2 regions of the Neorhizobium phenanthreniclasticum genome follow, and region 2 is predicted to be linked to the other one. Evidence: predicted binding sites of a transcription regulator. Region 2 holds the regulator's gene; the other holds the start of a gene.
What was found. The regulator LexA, encoded in region 2, represses DNA repair genes until DNA is damaged. The targets are predictions, from matches to a motif close to TGTTCNNNNTGTGTTCNG.
Positions count from the first base shown of each region.

Region 1: a site for LexA is predicted at 2,757-2,774, ahead of ABK249_RS01075 (PA0069 family radical SAM protein). Genes of this name have one in related genera too.

Region 1 covers NZ_JBEAAL010000001.1:212,551-220,006, reverse strand. The annotation lists gene ABK249_RS01085 (glutathione S-transferase family protein) at 27-665, shown strand; gene ABK249_RS01080 (ribonuclease HII) at 702-1,370, opposite strand; gene ABK249_RS01075 (PA0069 family radical SAM protein) at 1,540-2,697, opposite strand; gene ABK249_RS01070 (glycosyltransferase family 2 protein) at 2,828-3,346, shown strand; gene moaB (molybdenum cofactor biosynthesis protein B) at 3,348-3,899, opposite strand; gene ABK249_RS01060 (4-(cytidine 5'-diphospho)-2-C-methyl-D-erythritol kinase) at 3,896-4,813, opposite strand; gene ABK249_RS01055 (tetratricopeptide repeat protein) at 4,820-6,655, opposite strand; gene ABK249_RS01050 (polyprenyl synthetase family protein) at 6,820-7,456, opposite strand, start outside.
Region 2 covers NZ_JBEAAL010000020.1:119,048-126,503, forward strand. The annotation lists gene lpxB (lipid-A-disaccharide synthase) at 1-592, shown strand, start outside; gene gltA (citrate synthase) at 623-1,912, opposite strand; gene ABK249_RS23225 (ComEC/Rec2 family competence protein) at 2,202-4,697, shown strand; gene lexA (transcriptional repressor LexA) at 4,678-5,400, opposite strand; gene ABK249_RS23235 (VOC family protein) at 5,600-6,472, shown strand; gene kdsA (3-deoxy-8-phosphooctulonate synthase) at 6,477-7,325, shown strand; gene eno (phosphopyruvate hydratase) at 7,445-7,456, shown strand, end outside.

The DNA.
Region 1 (7,456 bases), on a different contig from region 2:
AGTGAGGCAAGGTTCGGAGACGGCCAATGCAGAAGCCAACACTGTTCGGTACCGATTATAGTGTCTATGTGCGCGCGGCGCGGCTGACGCTCTTCGAGAAGGGCGTTGACTATGAACTGGCGCCGGTCGACGTCTTCGCGACAGGCGGCCCGCCCGCCACCTATCTGGAAAGGCAGCCTTTCGGGCGTATTCCTGCCTTCGAGCACGGCGGCTTCGCACTCTATGAGACCGGCGCCATCACCAGATATGTGGACGAAGGTTTTGAAGGACCCGTTCTGCAGCCCGCTGACCCCCGCGCCCGGGCGCGGATGAACCAGATCATCAGCATCGCGGATGGTTATCTCTACCCGACCCTCGTCTGGGGCATCTATGTCGAGCAGGTCTCGAAGCCTCTGAGCGGCAGGCAGACGGATATTGCCAAGCTGCAGCCAGCACTCGATCGGGCGCCGACCTGCCTGCGGGCGATTAGTGATCTGATGGCGAATGGCCCATGGCTATGCGGAAGCGCCCTCAGCCTCGCCGATCTCCATGTCGCGCCGATGATCGACTATTTCGTCAAGGCACCGGTCGCTTCGGACATGATGGCCGAGAATCCAGAGGTCGTCGCGTGGTGGGAACGGATGGCGGATCGCCCGAGCATGCGAGCGACGGACCCGAAGAGTTGATGTTCGGCGCAGGCGGACGAAAGCTGGCCTTGGCGGTCAACCCTCCGGCAGATCGTCCTTCCGAAGCGGCCGGAAACTCATCCGGTGCAGGCGGCAGGGGCCGTGCATCTCGATGCCGGCACGGTGCTGCGGCGTGCCATAGCCCGCGTGATTGGCAAAGCCGTAGGCCGGGAACACATGGTGGGCGCGAGCCATCATCCGGTCCCGTGTGACCTTGGCGATGATCGAGGCGGCGGCGATCGAAACGGAGCGTGCATCGCCCTGGATGACCGCCTTGCCGGGACAGCAAAGGCCGGCGGGCACGTCGCGGCCATCGGCGAGTACATAGGCCGGGGTTATGGCAAGACCGGCTATGGCCCGACGCATGGCATCGAGGCTGGCGCGCAGAATATTGCGCTCGTCGATATGGCGGGGGCCGGAAGCGGCGATCGAGACCTCCGATGTGGCCATGATCGCCTCGAACAGCACTTCCCGCTGGGCGGCGGTGAGCTGCTTGGAATCGTTGAGACCATCCGGGATATTGTTCGGATCGAGGATTACGGCAGCCGCAACGACGGGGCCGGCTAGCGGCCCGCGCCCGGCCTCGTCGGTGCCGGCGACCGGCCAATGGCCGGCCTTGCGTGCCAGAAGTTCCAGGCTGAAATCCGGAACGAGCGGCACTTCTTCGAAAAGCATCGGAGAATCGGGTGACGTGCGAGGCAACATGGCGGCAACCTCGCACGCCGACCCGATCTCCTGCAACCCCGGACAAGCGATGCGGCGTCGCTATCCACCGGGGCGGCGGTGGAACCGGGGAGATTCCGGCACGCAATGGATGCGGGGAAGGTGCCGGAAAGAGAAAATCAAAAAATCGCAGGCTTCATGCCTGTCGTGCTCAAAGCAGTGAAAGCTGTATGCCTCCGCCGTCCGGCCGGATAAAAATGTCGTCGCGCAAAGGCAGGCCGCGGCGCACCATGCCGAGCCGCTTCACCGCCATCTCGAAGCGGCGGCCGATCTGCCATGCATAGGGGCCGGCACCCTTCATCCGCTTGCCCCACTCGGCATCATAGTCCTTGCCGCCGCGCATCGAGCGGATCAGCGACATCACGTGCCGGTAGCGGTTCGGATAGTTCTGCAGAAGCCAGTCGCGGAAGAGCGGGCTCACCTCCAGCGGCAGGCGGAGCAGAACATAGCTTGCCTCGGCTGCTCCTGCCGCATGGCCGGCTTCCAGAATGCGCTCGATCTCGTGATCGTTAAGCGCCGGGATCACGGGCGCCACCATGACCGCCGTCGGAATGCCGGCACCAGTCAGCGCCTTGATAGCGGTAAGACGCTTGGGAGGGGTCGAGGCGCGCGGCTCCATGGTGCGGGCCAGCTTGCGGTCGAGCGTCGTGACGGAAATGCCGACCTTCGCAAGCCCTTTCGAAGCCATTTCGGAAAGGATGTCGATATCGCGGGTGATCAGCGCCGATTTCGTCACGATAGCGACGGGATGGTTGGCCTTGTTCAGCACTTCGAGAATCTGCCGCATGATGCGCCATTCCCGCTCGATCGGCTGATAGGGATCGGTATTCGTCCCGATCGCGATCGCCCGCACCTTGTAGTCGGGCTTGCTCAGTTCCCTTTCGAGCAGCTTCGGCACGTCGGGCTTGGCGAAAAGCTTCGATTCGAAATCGAGTCCCGGCGAAAGCCCCATATAGCTGTGGGTCGGGCGTGCGAAACAATAGATGCAGCCGTGTTCACAGCCGCGATAGGGATTGATCGAACGGTCGAAGGAGAGATCGGGTGAATCGTTGCGGGTGATTGCCGTACGCGGCTTTTCCACCTGCACCTCGGTCTTGAACGGTTCCAGCTCCTCGATCGTCTGCCAGCCGTCGCCGAAAATCTCACGGCGCTCCTCCTCGAAGCGGCCGCTCGGATTCAAGCCCGCGCCGCGTCCGCGCCGACGGTCGACCTCTACCCTGAGGCCGGAGGACTTCACCAGCGCATCGGCAATATCCGCCGTATGGGCAGGCGCAAAGGCAGCCTGCCGCAAATGGGACAGCTCGTTCATCGGACGCTCCTGAAGGGGAAATTCCCCGTTCGTGATGATTAAATTCCTAGCCTCAAAACGAGAACATTGCAAGAACAAATTTTGAAAACCGTTTCTGGCATTCCCTGTTGCAATGCGGTAAATGTCAGGAATGCTGACTGTCATCATGGAATGCCGCGACCAGGAATCAGAGCTGGCGCAGACGCTCTCCATTCTTGTTTCCGCCGCGGTGGAAGGGCTTGTAAGCGATGTGGTGGTGCTCGATCACGGCTCGCGGGATGGAACCTCCCACGTCGCCGATGCGGCCGGCTGCCGTTTCCACACCCATTGGGAGATCAAGGACATCCTGCGCGGCGCGCGGGGGGAGTGGCTGCTTCTGGTGGAGCCGGGCGCGCGGCTGCAGGCCGGTTGGATCGACGAGGTGATGGAATATATCGCGCTCAACAAGCGGCCGGCCCGATTCGCGCCGTCGCGAACCTATCGGCGACCGTTCTTCAAGCGCATCGGGCGTGCGGTGCCGCCTCTGGAATACGGCCTGCTTTTGCCGAAACGACAGGCGATCGCGCTCGCCAAGTCCGGCATGGACCTGGAAGCGCTCGCCAGGGGGCAGAAGGCCTCGAAGCTCGTCAGCGAGATGATCCCTGCCTGGGTGGCGGCGTCAGCCCGCTGACTTATTTTCCGGCGCCCCGCTTCAAATGCTCGTCGAGCCGCGGCATGATTTCGATGAAATTGCAGGGCATGTGGCGATAGTCGAGCTGTGCCTTCAATATGCCGTCCCAGGCATCCTTGCAGGCGCCCGGCGAGCCCGGCAGCACGAAGATAAAGGTTGCATTGGCGACGCCGCCCGTCGCCCGCGACTGGATCGTCGAGGTGCCGATCTTGTCGTAGGAGATGCGGTGGAAGACTTCGGAAAAACCGTCCATCCGTTTTTCAAAGAGAGGTTCGAGCGCTTCCGGCGTCACGTCGCGGCCGGTGAAACCTGTGCCGCCGGTGGTGATCACCACGTCGATCTCCGGATCGAGCGTCCATTCCCGAACCTGTTGAGCGATCCGTTCCTTGTCGTCGGACACGATGGAGCGGGCCTTGAGCTGGTGGCCTGCCTCGGCGATCCTGGCAACGAGCGTGTCGCCCGACTTGTCGTTCTCCGGCGTGCGTGTATCGGAAACGGTCAGCACCGCAATGCCGACGGGAATGAAATGGCGTGTTTCGTCTATCCGGTTCATGGGTCTGTACCGATGGTCTGCACGGCCTGAAAATACCAGTCCGGCTTCTGCTCGTTAAGGCTGTCCACTGCTTTTTGGGCCGTTTCGAGGGAAGGAAATATCCCGAAACAGGTCGCGCCCGAACCGGACATGCGCGTCAGCATGGCCCCTTCGGCGCCGATCATATTGGAGATCTGATCGATCTCGCGCACGAGTGAACGCGCCGGCGGTTCGAGGTCGTTGCGTAACGTTTTGAGGAAAGGTACCCAGTCGTCATCACGTGCGCCGATAGACGGGTTGTCCTTGCGAAGCAGACGCCGGAATATATCCGGCGTCGAAACGCCAATGAGCGGATTGCCGAGCACAAGCGGCAGCGAGGGCAGGGTGGGCAGCGTGGCGAGTTCTTCACCGATGCCCCTGGCCATCAGCGCCTCGCCCTTGAGGCACATGGGCACGTCGGCGCCGAGGAACAGACACAGTGCGATAAGTTCCGGCTCCGGCAGGCTTGCATCCCAAAAGCGGAGGAGCCCGCGCAGCGTTGCGGCTGCGTCTGCCGAGCCGCCGCCGATCCCGGCCGCGACGGGCAGGTTCTTTTCGAGATGGATGGCGACGGGTGTCGTTGCAATGCCCCGATCTGCAAGCGTCCGGCGCAAGAGGTCGCGCGCTTGCAGCACCAGGTTCCCGTCCCCTTCCGCCGCATCGGCCGGCACGAAATGGGCGAACCGGCCCGAGACGATGAAGTCGTCGGCTTCCGCCGCGGCAAAGCTCAGCACGTCGCCCCTGTCGGCGAAAGTCACGATGCTTTCCAGCAGATGATAGCCGTCGGCCCGCTGTCCGGTCACGTGCAGGGCGAGGTTGATCTTGGCAGGAGCCAGTTCAAAAAGGCCCGCCTCGCCGGCAGGCCCGTTTTCGGGAAACATGTTGTCGATCGGCATGAAGCGTCAGGATTTCTTGTCGGGATTTGCCGGTGCGGGCGGCGGCGGGGCGGCAGGCTCCGCCGGGCTGCGGTCGGCAGTGGTCGCGGTCGGATCGAGCGGTGGGAGGCCTCTCTCGATCTTTTCCTTGATGTGCTCGCGGTTGATGTCCTCGCCTTCGGAAACGAGCGCCCGGTTCCACTGGTAGACCGCTTCAAGCTTGCGCCCAACGCGCCAGTAGGCGTCGCCCAGATGGTCGTTGATCGTGGCATCGCCGGCACGCAGCTGCACGGCCCGTTCCAGTTCCGTCACGGCATCGTCAAACTTGCCCATACGGTAATAGGCCCAGCCAAGCGAATCGACGATATAGCCATCATCAGGCCGCGCATCGACGGCGCGGCGGATCATGTCGAGGCCCTCTTCGAGGTTCTTGCTCATGTCGACCAGCGAGTAGCCGAGATAGTTCAGCACCTGCGGCTGTTCGGGATTGAGCTCCAGCGCCTTGCGGAAGTTCGGCTCGGCCTTGTCCCACTGCTTCAGCCGTTCAAAGGCGATACCGCGCTGGAAGAAGACCGACCAGTCGCCGGGCTTCGGCACCGGGCCGATCACCTCGACCGCCTTGTCGTAGGTCTCCGCCATGGCCTTGTAGTCCTTGGCTTCGGAAAGCACGCTGCCATAGGCGATATAGCTACGAATGTCGGAAGGATCGGAATCGATCAGCGCCTTCAGATGTTGTTTGGCTTCCTCCGCCTTGCCGGTTTCCGAGAGCGTCACGCCGAGCTGCAGTTCGGAAATCCGCCGCATCGGCGAATCGACCGGCACGCTCGAATAGAACTTGATGGCGCGCTCGGGCTGTTCAAGCTTTTCGGCAATGCCACCGAGCAGAATCAGCGTATCGGCGCTTTTTTGATCCAGCGCGTGGGATATCTGCAGGTAGAGCGACACCATGTCCTCGGCGCCCTGGCGATTGAGCGCACCGCCGATGGAAAAGAGCACGCTGGCCGCGCCTTCGGCGGCATTGGTTACCTGTTGTTGCGGCTTCTCGCCCTTTTCAATGCTCTGCCTGAGTGCTTTCAGGGGCGCGTAATTGGCCACCATGCCATCGCCGACAGCGATTGCATCGAGCGCCTTCTGCTTGTTGCCGGCGGCGGCCTCGAGACGTGCAAGCGCCATCACGGCACGCATGAAGGTATCGGGCGCGGTTGCCACGGCTTCGTTGTTGGTGACGGCCGTGTTGAGATGCTGGCGTGCCGTACCGATATCGCCGGTGACGAGCGCCATGGCGCCGAGCTGGTAGCTGGTGAACACCTTGTACCAGGCCGGCCCCTTGAGATTGGCAACATTGGCCATGGCGCGCTTGCCCTTGCCGGCGCCGATATCTGCCCAGGCGGAAAGGAGCTGATGCGTCAGCCGGTCGAGATCGTTCGGCCCGTCATAGGCGAGGACCTTTTTCGCCGTGTCGAACTTCTTGTCGCGCAGGGCGTCGAGGCCGCGGACGATCTTGGTGATCCGCTCGACGGCCGCATCTTCCTTCAGCGCGTCAGCCTCCTTGAGGCCGTCCTCGAAATCGCCGTTGAGCAGCAGCGAGATCATCAGCCTTTCGCGGATCTCCAGATTGGCCGGATCGAAATCGAGCGCCTTGCGGTAAAGCGAGATGGCGGTCAGGTAGTCATGATCCACGTCGGCGGTGCGGCCTGCCAGGAACGCGCCGGAAAACGAATTCACATCGCTGGCATCGAAAGTCACCACGTCTTCTGCTGTTGGCCTCGGATCCGCGGTTGCCGCGCGTGCAACCGGGCCGATGAAAAGCACGGCCGCAAGCGCCGCGCTGGAGAGCAGAAGAAGGCTGGATTGCCGCCGCATGAAAGGTGCCTTTCGTGTAGAGCCTGGTACGGCGCTGAAATCAGCCGCCACACATGCTCCAATTGATTCACAACAGAATGGCTTTTTTGAAGCACGTCCGCAAGGAAATCTCCCGCGCCGCAGACGGGCGGTGCCGGTCACACCTTCGTTAGTGATCCAGCGTGTTAATTGACGCGCTGGATGGAGAAATCGATGACTTCCAGAAGCGCTGCCTTGAGCGGCGACGCCGGTAACGGCGCCAACGCATCGCGGGCAATTGTGCCGTAATGCAGCGCACGGGCGATCGTGTCGTTCAGCGCATCGTACTTGTTGATGAAACCGAGCGCCTTTTCGAGGTTCTCGTCGCTGCTTTCGCCATTCTCGATCGCGTTGCGCCAGAAAGCGCGCTCGCTTTCTGTCCCTCGGCGATAGGAAAGGATGACGGGCAGCGTGATCTTGCCCTCGCGGAAATCGTCGCCGACATTCTTGCCGAGATCGGCCGCCTTGCCGCCATAGTCGAGTGCGTCATCGACGAGCTGGAAGGCAAGGCCGAGATTCATGCCGTAGGATCTCATCGCCGCGCGCCCGGCTTTGTCTGCATTGGCGACGATCGGACCGACTTCCGCAGCCGCGGCAAAGAGTGCCGCCGTCTTGGCGCGGATGACGGAAAGGTAATCATCTTCCGTCGTTTCCATATTCTTGGCGACGGAAAGCTGCAGCACCTCGCCCTCGGCAATCACGCAGGCGGCTGTCGACAGCACATCGAGCGCTTCGAGTGAACCGGCATCCACCATCATCTTGAAGGCCTGGCCAAGCAGGAAG
Region 2 (7,456 bases):
CATCCTGCTTCTGCCGGGCTCGCGGTCGGCCGAGATCAAGGCGCTGCTGCCGGTGTTCGGCGAAGCGGCACGGGAATTCGTCGCGCGCAACGGCAAGGCACGCTTCCTGCTGCCGACCGTACCGCGCCAGGAGAAACTGGTGCGCGAACTAGCGGCAGCCCTTCCGGTCAAGCCCGAGATCACCGTCGACGCGGAGAGCAAATGGGCAGCCTTCGCGGAAGCCGATGCGGCGATTGCCGCCTCCGGCACCGTCATCCTCGAACTCGCCCTCTCGAACGTGCCCGTCGTCTCGGCCTACAAGGCGGACTGGCTGATCATGCTGATGTCGAAGCGGATCAAGATCTGGTCCGGCGCGCTGCCGAATCTGATCGCGGATTATCCTGTGGTGCCGGAATATATCAACGAAGTGGTGCGGCCAGGCAGCCTTTGCCGCTGGGCGGAGCGGCTGTCCAGCAATACCACGCAGCGGTATGCCATGATGGAAGGGTTTGATCTCACCTGGCAGCGCCTGCAGGTGCCTGTGCCGCCGGGCGAAGCAGCGGCCGGCGTCGTTCTCGAAATTCTGGACAAGAAAAAACCCGGCCATCTTTGACCGGGTTTTTCATTTCGAATTTGGCTTCGATCAGCGCTTGGAGATCGGCAGGTAGTCCCGCATCGGCTCGCCGGTGTAGAGTTGGCGGGGGCGACCGATGCGCTGCTGCGGATCTTCGATCATCTCGGCCCACTGGGCGATCCAGCCGACGGTACGGGCAAGCGCGAAGAGCACGGTGAACATCGTGGTGGGGAAGCCCATCGCCTTCAGCGTGATGCCCGAATAGAAGTCGATGTTCGGGTAGAGCTTCTTCTCGATGAAATATTCATCGGTAAGCGCGATGCGCTCCAGCTCCATGGCGACCTGCAGCAGTGGATCGTCCTTGTGGCCGAGCTCGCCGAGAACTTCGTGCGTCGTCTTCTGCATGATCTTGGCGCGCGGATCGTAGTTCTTGTAGACGCGGTGGCCGAAACCCATCAGACGGAACGGATCGTTCTTGTCCTTGGCGCGGGCGATATATTCCGGGATGCGGTCGACCGTGCCGATTTCCGTCAGCATGTTGAGTGCCGCTTCGTTGGCGCCGCCATGGGCCGGGCCCCAAAGGCAGGCGATGCCGGCCGCGATGCAGGCGAACGGGTTGGCGCCGGAGGAACCTGCGAGGCGGACCGTCGAGGTCGATGCGTTCTGTTCATGGTCCGCATGCAGGATGAAGATGCGGTCCATGGCGCGCGACAGCACCGGATTGACGACATATTCTTCGCACGGAACGGCAAAGCACATGCGCAGGAAGTTCGACGCATAGTCCAGGTTGTTCTGCGGATAAACGAAGGGCTGGCCGATGTGGTACTTGTAGGCCATCGCGGCAAGGGTCGGCATCTTGGCGATCATGCGCAGCGAAGCGACCATGCGCTGATGCGGATCGGTGATGTCGGTCGAGTCGTGGTAGAAGGCGGAAAGTGCGCCGACGCAGCCACACATGACGGCCATCGGATGAGCGTCGCGGCGGAAGCCGGTGAAGAAGCGGCTCATCTGCTCGTGCACCATCGTGTGATGCGTGACGCGATAGTCGAAGTCCTTCTTCTGGGCGGCGGTCGGCAGTTCGCCGTAGAGAAGCAGGTAGCAGGTTTCCAGGAAGTCGCCGTGCTCGGCGAGCTGCTCGATCGGATAGCCGCGATGCAGCAGGATGCCTTCGTCGCCATCGATATAGGTGATCTTGGATTCGCAAGATGCTGTCGAAGTGAAGCCCGGATCGTAGGTGAAGGTACCGGTCTGCTTGTAGAGGGAGCCGATGTCGATTACGTCCGGACCGATGGAGCCCGACTTGATCGGCAGATCGACTTGTCTGTCGCCGACTACCACGTTTGCGCTTTTATCCGTCATGCTGATCCTCCAACCTTTTGGCGGCGTGGCGCCCAAAAAGCGCCACAAGAATTAAGCGTCCGATGCTTTGCTATATGATCCGAAAGCTGATGCCAAGCAGTCGTTGGTAGCATTTTGTGCAGCGCGAAAGAATATTAGGCAACCGCTTTTGCTTGGGCTTCCAACTTGTTGTTGCAACCCGGTTCAGGTCTCTGGGATTGCTGAGGTTTCCCGGGCAGTTGACGGGAGGGCGGGAAACGCGCAGGTTGCATCGTCGCATGATTTGGCGACGGGGCGGGCTTAGCGTTTCATGTCGGAAGACACTGCGTTTCCGAAGCTGATCAAGACGGGGCGGCCGGCAACCAGGCCGATGGATTTCGCGTTCGGCGAAGACGCATCCCGATCGGTGGACCAGGGGCATCTTTCGGAGCTTTCTCCAGCCTTCGAACGAAGGTCGGTGGTGCATCCGGGGAGGGCGCTTCCGCATCGTATATCCGTGGGTTTGAAGCGCCTGTGGCGCAATGCGCCGTCCATGATCTTGGAAGAGGAGGCGCATGGGCATGGCTTCCTCTTCGTTCCCGTTGTCGTCGGTGCAGGGGCCGCATGCTGGTTCTCCTTGCCGCAAGATCCGGCTTTTCTGCCGTTTTTTGTGGCTTTTCTCGCATGCACCATAATTGCTGCCATAACGCGTCACCAATTCGGCATGGCACGTATCATCCCGGTCGCCGCCGCACTCTTTCTCGGCGGCATGATGCTCGCGGAGCTGGAAACATGGAGGCAAAGTACAGTCGTTCTCGACTCGCCGGTGACGACCGAACTGACCGGCGTGGTCGAGCGGCGGGAAATCGATGCGAATGGACGCTGGCGCTATTTAGTCCGCGTCGGACGGACAGCCAATCCCGAGATCCGACGCCCTCCGGAGCGGGTGTCGCTGCTTGCCAGGGCGCGGCACGAATCTGCGGAAACCGGCGAGACGATCAGCGGCCGGGTACGCATATCGCCGCCTTCGGGGCCTGCGCTGCCGGGGCTTAACGATTTCGCCTTCTCTTCTTATTTCGATGGTATCGGCGCCGTCGGTTTTTTCTATGGAGTGCCGAATAAGGAGGCAGGCCCGGCGTTGCCGCGAGCCTGGATTGCAGAATTCGAAAGCGGGCTTTTTGATCTGCGCAGCGCCATTGCAAGCCATATTCGCGAAACGGTGCCGGGCGATGCGGGCGCCTTCGCAGCCGCGATCGTGACCGACGAACGCCGGGCTATTTCCAAGGAGACCACCGAGGCGCTCCGGCTTTCCGGACTTGCCCATATCGTCGCGATCTCCGGGCTGAACATGGCGCTTGCCGCCGGCATCTTCTTTGTCGGCGTCCGCACTGTCCTTTCGTTTTTTCCCGGGTTTGCCCAGGCCTATCCGGTGAAGAAGATCGCTGCCGCCGGCGCGCTCGTGATGGCGACCGCCTATTACCTGATTTCCGGCTTCGGTGTTTCGGCCGAGCGGGCGTATATCATGATGGCGGTCATGCTTGTCGCAGTCTTCTTCGACCGACCGTCGATCAGCTTGCGCAACGTGGCGCTTTCGGCCCTGATCATTATCGCCGTTTCGCCCTCGGAAATCCTGGGGCCCAGCTTCCAGATGTCCTTTGCGGCTACCGCAGCGCTGGTCGCCGGTTATGCGCTCTGGAAAAATCGATCGAAAAAGCACGATCCGGAACCGCTGCAAATTCGTCACCCTGTGGTGACGCCGGTACTGGCTTCCTGGAAATTCATTGCGGGCATTCTTGCCACGACCCTGATCGGCAGCACGTCGACGGCGATCTTTTCGGTCGAGCATTTCCATCGGATTGCGACCTACGGCGGCCTGGCGGCAAACCTCGCCGCCATGCCGATCATTTCTTTCGTGGTCATGCCGGCCGGACTGGTCGGCATGCTGCTCGTACCGTTCGGGCTCGATGCGCCTTTCCTGAAGCTCATGGGTCTCGGCCTGGAAGCGGTGATCTCCATAGCAAGACATGTCGCGGCCTGGGGCGGCGACGCCGGTATCGGTCGTCAGCATCCCTGGTTCCTGCCTGTCTCCACGGCCGGTTTTCTTCTGCTGACCCTTTTGAGAAGCAGGCTTCGGCTGGTCGGCATTCCGCTCGTTGCCGCCGCATTGCTGTTCTCCTGGCACGAACGATCGAAGCCCCTGCCGGATATTCTAGTTGCCGAGGACGGAACGATGATTGCCGTGATAGGCAGGGAAGGTATTGCCACCAACCGCACCCGTCCGCCCGATTTCATCTACGGCCAGTGGAAACGGGCACTTCTCCTGGGCGATCCCATAAAACCGGACGTGTCATCAGCAAGAGATAAACCGCCCGATGGGAAGCCTGAGGAGCGCCGCGAGCTGACGCAGGCCGAAATCGAGACGGCGCGGTCCCGCATCAGGCAGGTGCCTGCCGGTCATTTCGTATGCGAGCCGCGTGTCTTCTGCGGGGTGAAAACTTCCGGGGGCACCAACATAGCCTCCGTCGAAGACAGCCGTTATGCCGGTGCGGCCTGCGATGCCGCCCATATCATCATCGCGCCGCGCGCCCGTTTCGATCACTGCCGCTCCGGCGCATTGATGATCAACGGCAATGCTTTGCGAAAGACTGGTGCGCTCGAAATTTCCCTGCACGGCGCAGCCGACATCCGGCAATGGACTATTCGCCCCGCCATGGCCGGCCATGACCGCCCCTGGAGCAGGCATCGCCACTATGACTGGCGGAACAAGATGTTCGCCTCGGCGCTCCCGGAACCGCTTCGGCAATTGATCAATGGTAACGGCGGATGAGGCCGACCAGCTTGCCCTGGACCTTTACCCGGTCGGGCGGGAATATCCGGGTTTCGTAGGCCGGGTTCGCGGCTTCCAGCGCGATCGAGGCGCCACGGCGGCGGAAGCGCTTCAGCGTCGCTTCCTCCTCGTCCACCAGCGCTACGATGATGTCTCCCGGATTGGCGGTGTTGCTGTTGCGGATGATCACCGTGTCGCCGTCCAGGATGCCGGCCTCGATCATCGAATCACCCTTGACTTCCAGCGCGTAATGTTCGCCGGAACCAAGCATCTCGGCGGGCACTGCGATATCATGCGTGTTGTTCTGGATCGCCGAGATGGGCACGCCGGCGGCGATGCGGCCCATGACGGGAACCGTGGTGGCGTTGGAGAGATCGTCGTTGGCTGCGGGCTTGGCCGGAGCGGCAGCGACCGGCTGCGGCTTGCCGAGGCTGCCCTCGATAACACTCGGCGAGAAGCCGCGGCGTGGCTGCAGGCTCGACTGATAGGCTTCCGGCAGCTTGATGACTTCAAGGGCACGTGCCCGGTTCGGCAGGCGGCGGATGAAGCCGCGCTCCTCCAGTGCGGTGATCAGCCGGTGGATGCCGGACTTCGACGCGAGGTCGAGCGCGTCCTTCATTTCGTCGAAGGAGGGCGGCACGCCGGATTCCTTCATGCGTTCGTGAATGAACAGAAGCAATTCCTGCTGTTTGCGCGTGAGCATATTTGGCACCTTGAGAGTCGGAAACAAATCAAGAACATACACTATATGTTCCATATGTGTTCCGCAAGTCCCTAAATTTTCGTGAAGTATGATGATTTTTCTTCATGGATGTCTGCAACATATCTCTTTCGACACCACTTGCTCGAAGCCGATCCGCTGCCAATGTAGTGCTGCGATTCCGGATTCTGGGGGCTCTCGCGTGAATGCTAGACTAATCGATCATCTCGTTCTGCCGGTGGCGGACCTTGCCGTCGCGCGTTCGCGACTGGCAGAACTCGGATTTACAGTTGCGCCGGAGGCCTTTCATCCTTTCGGCACGGCCAATGCCTGCGTGTTTTTCTCGGATGGGGCCTATCTGGAGCCGCTGGCGATCGCCAACCGGCGTCAGGCGACAGCCGCGGCCAAGCGCGGCAATGTCTTCACCGCCCGGGATCTCGACTTCCGCAAGGCGCGTAACAGTCAGGGCTTTTCGGCCCTCGCGGTTGCCACGGGCGATGCGGCAGCCGATCACGCGCGTTTCAGGCTGCGCGGGATTTCCGCGGGCGATATCCTGGAATTCTCCCGCGGCGTGAAGATGCCGGACGGTTCCGAGACTGAGGCAAGCTTCCGGCTGGCCTTTGCGGGAGACGAGCATGCGCCGGATTTCTTCTTGTTCTCTGCACAGCGGATCAATCCGCTGCCGGCCGATCGAGGCGAACTGGAACGCCATTCCAATACGGTGACCGGCTTGAGCGAGATCGTTCTTTCGGCCGCATCGCCCGACGATTTTGCGCCCCTGCTCGAAGAGGTGCTGCTTGCGAAAGCCGGGATCGAAGCTGCGGCCGTGGAGCTTGTCGCTTCGAACACGCGCATCCGCGTCATGCAGGATCAAGATCTCGAATCGGAATTCGCCCTTGCGCCGTTGCCGAATGCCGAAGGTCTGCGCGGCCGGGCGATCATCTTCAAGACTGCCGATCTTGCCGTGACAGAGATCATCCTTGCTGCTAATGACGTCGCATTCGTCCGTCGGGAGGGCCGTGTGCTGGTCCAGGCGGCGCCCGGCCAGGGTGTGTTGTTCGGTTTCGAGGAATAGTCTCATGGAAGTCTCCGCCAATCCGCGCGTCTCCGTCGGCGAAGGGCACGGCAAGGTCGTCTTCGCACAGGATGCCCGCCTGTCGCTGATCGCCGGCCCGTGCCAGATGGAAAGCCGCGACCACGCCTTCATGATGGCGGGTGCGCTGAAGGAGCTTTGCGACAAGCTCGGCATCGGGCTCGTCTACAAATCATCCTTCGACAAGGCGAACCGCACGTCGATTTCCGGCAGGCGCGGCATCGGGCTCGAAAGCGCCATGGAAATCTTCGCCGATCTGAAGAAGGAATTCGGCTTCCCGGTTCTCACCGACATTCACACGGAAGAGCAGTGCGCCATCGTCGCACAGACGGTGGACGTGCTGCAGATCCCGGCCTTCCTTTGCCGCCAGACGGACTTGCTTGTCGCTGCGGCGAAAACCGGCCGCGTCATCAATGTCAAGAAGGGCCAGTTCCTGGCACCCTGGGACATGAAGAACGTGTTGGCCAAGTTCACCCAGAGCGGCAATCCGAATGTGCTGCTCTGCGAACGCGGCGTCTCTTTCGGTTACAACACATTGGTGTCCGACATGCGCTCGCTGCCGATTATGGCGGCGATGGGCGCTCCGGTCGTCTTCGACGCGACGCATTCGGTCCAGCAGCCGGGTGGACAGGGCGGCTCCACCGGCGGCCAGCGCGAATTCGTCGAGACGCTGGCGCGGGCGGCCGTTGCCGTCGGTGTCGCCGGCCTCTTCATCGAGACCCACGAGGACCCGGACAATGCTCCGTCTGACGGTCCGAACATGGTGCATCTCAAAGACATGCCTCGGCTGCTGGAAAAGCTGCTTGCCCTCGATGCGGTCGCAAAGGCTGCCTGAAGCGCCTGCCTGAAAAAGCGCGAAAAGCGGCTGCATTGTAATTTTCGTGTCACTGACTGTGGGACATGTTCAGTGACCCGAACCGTATAGATCCGACGTCCAAGCCCAGGGAGAGTCTTTTGACCGCCATC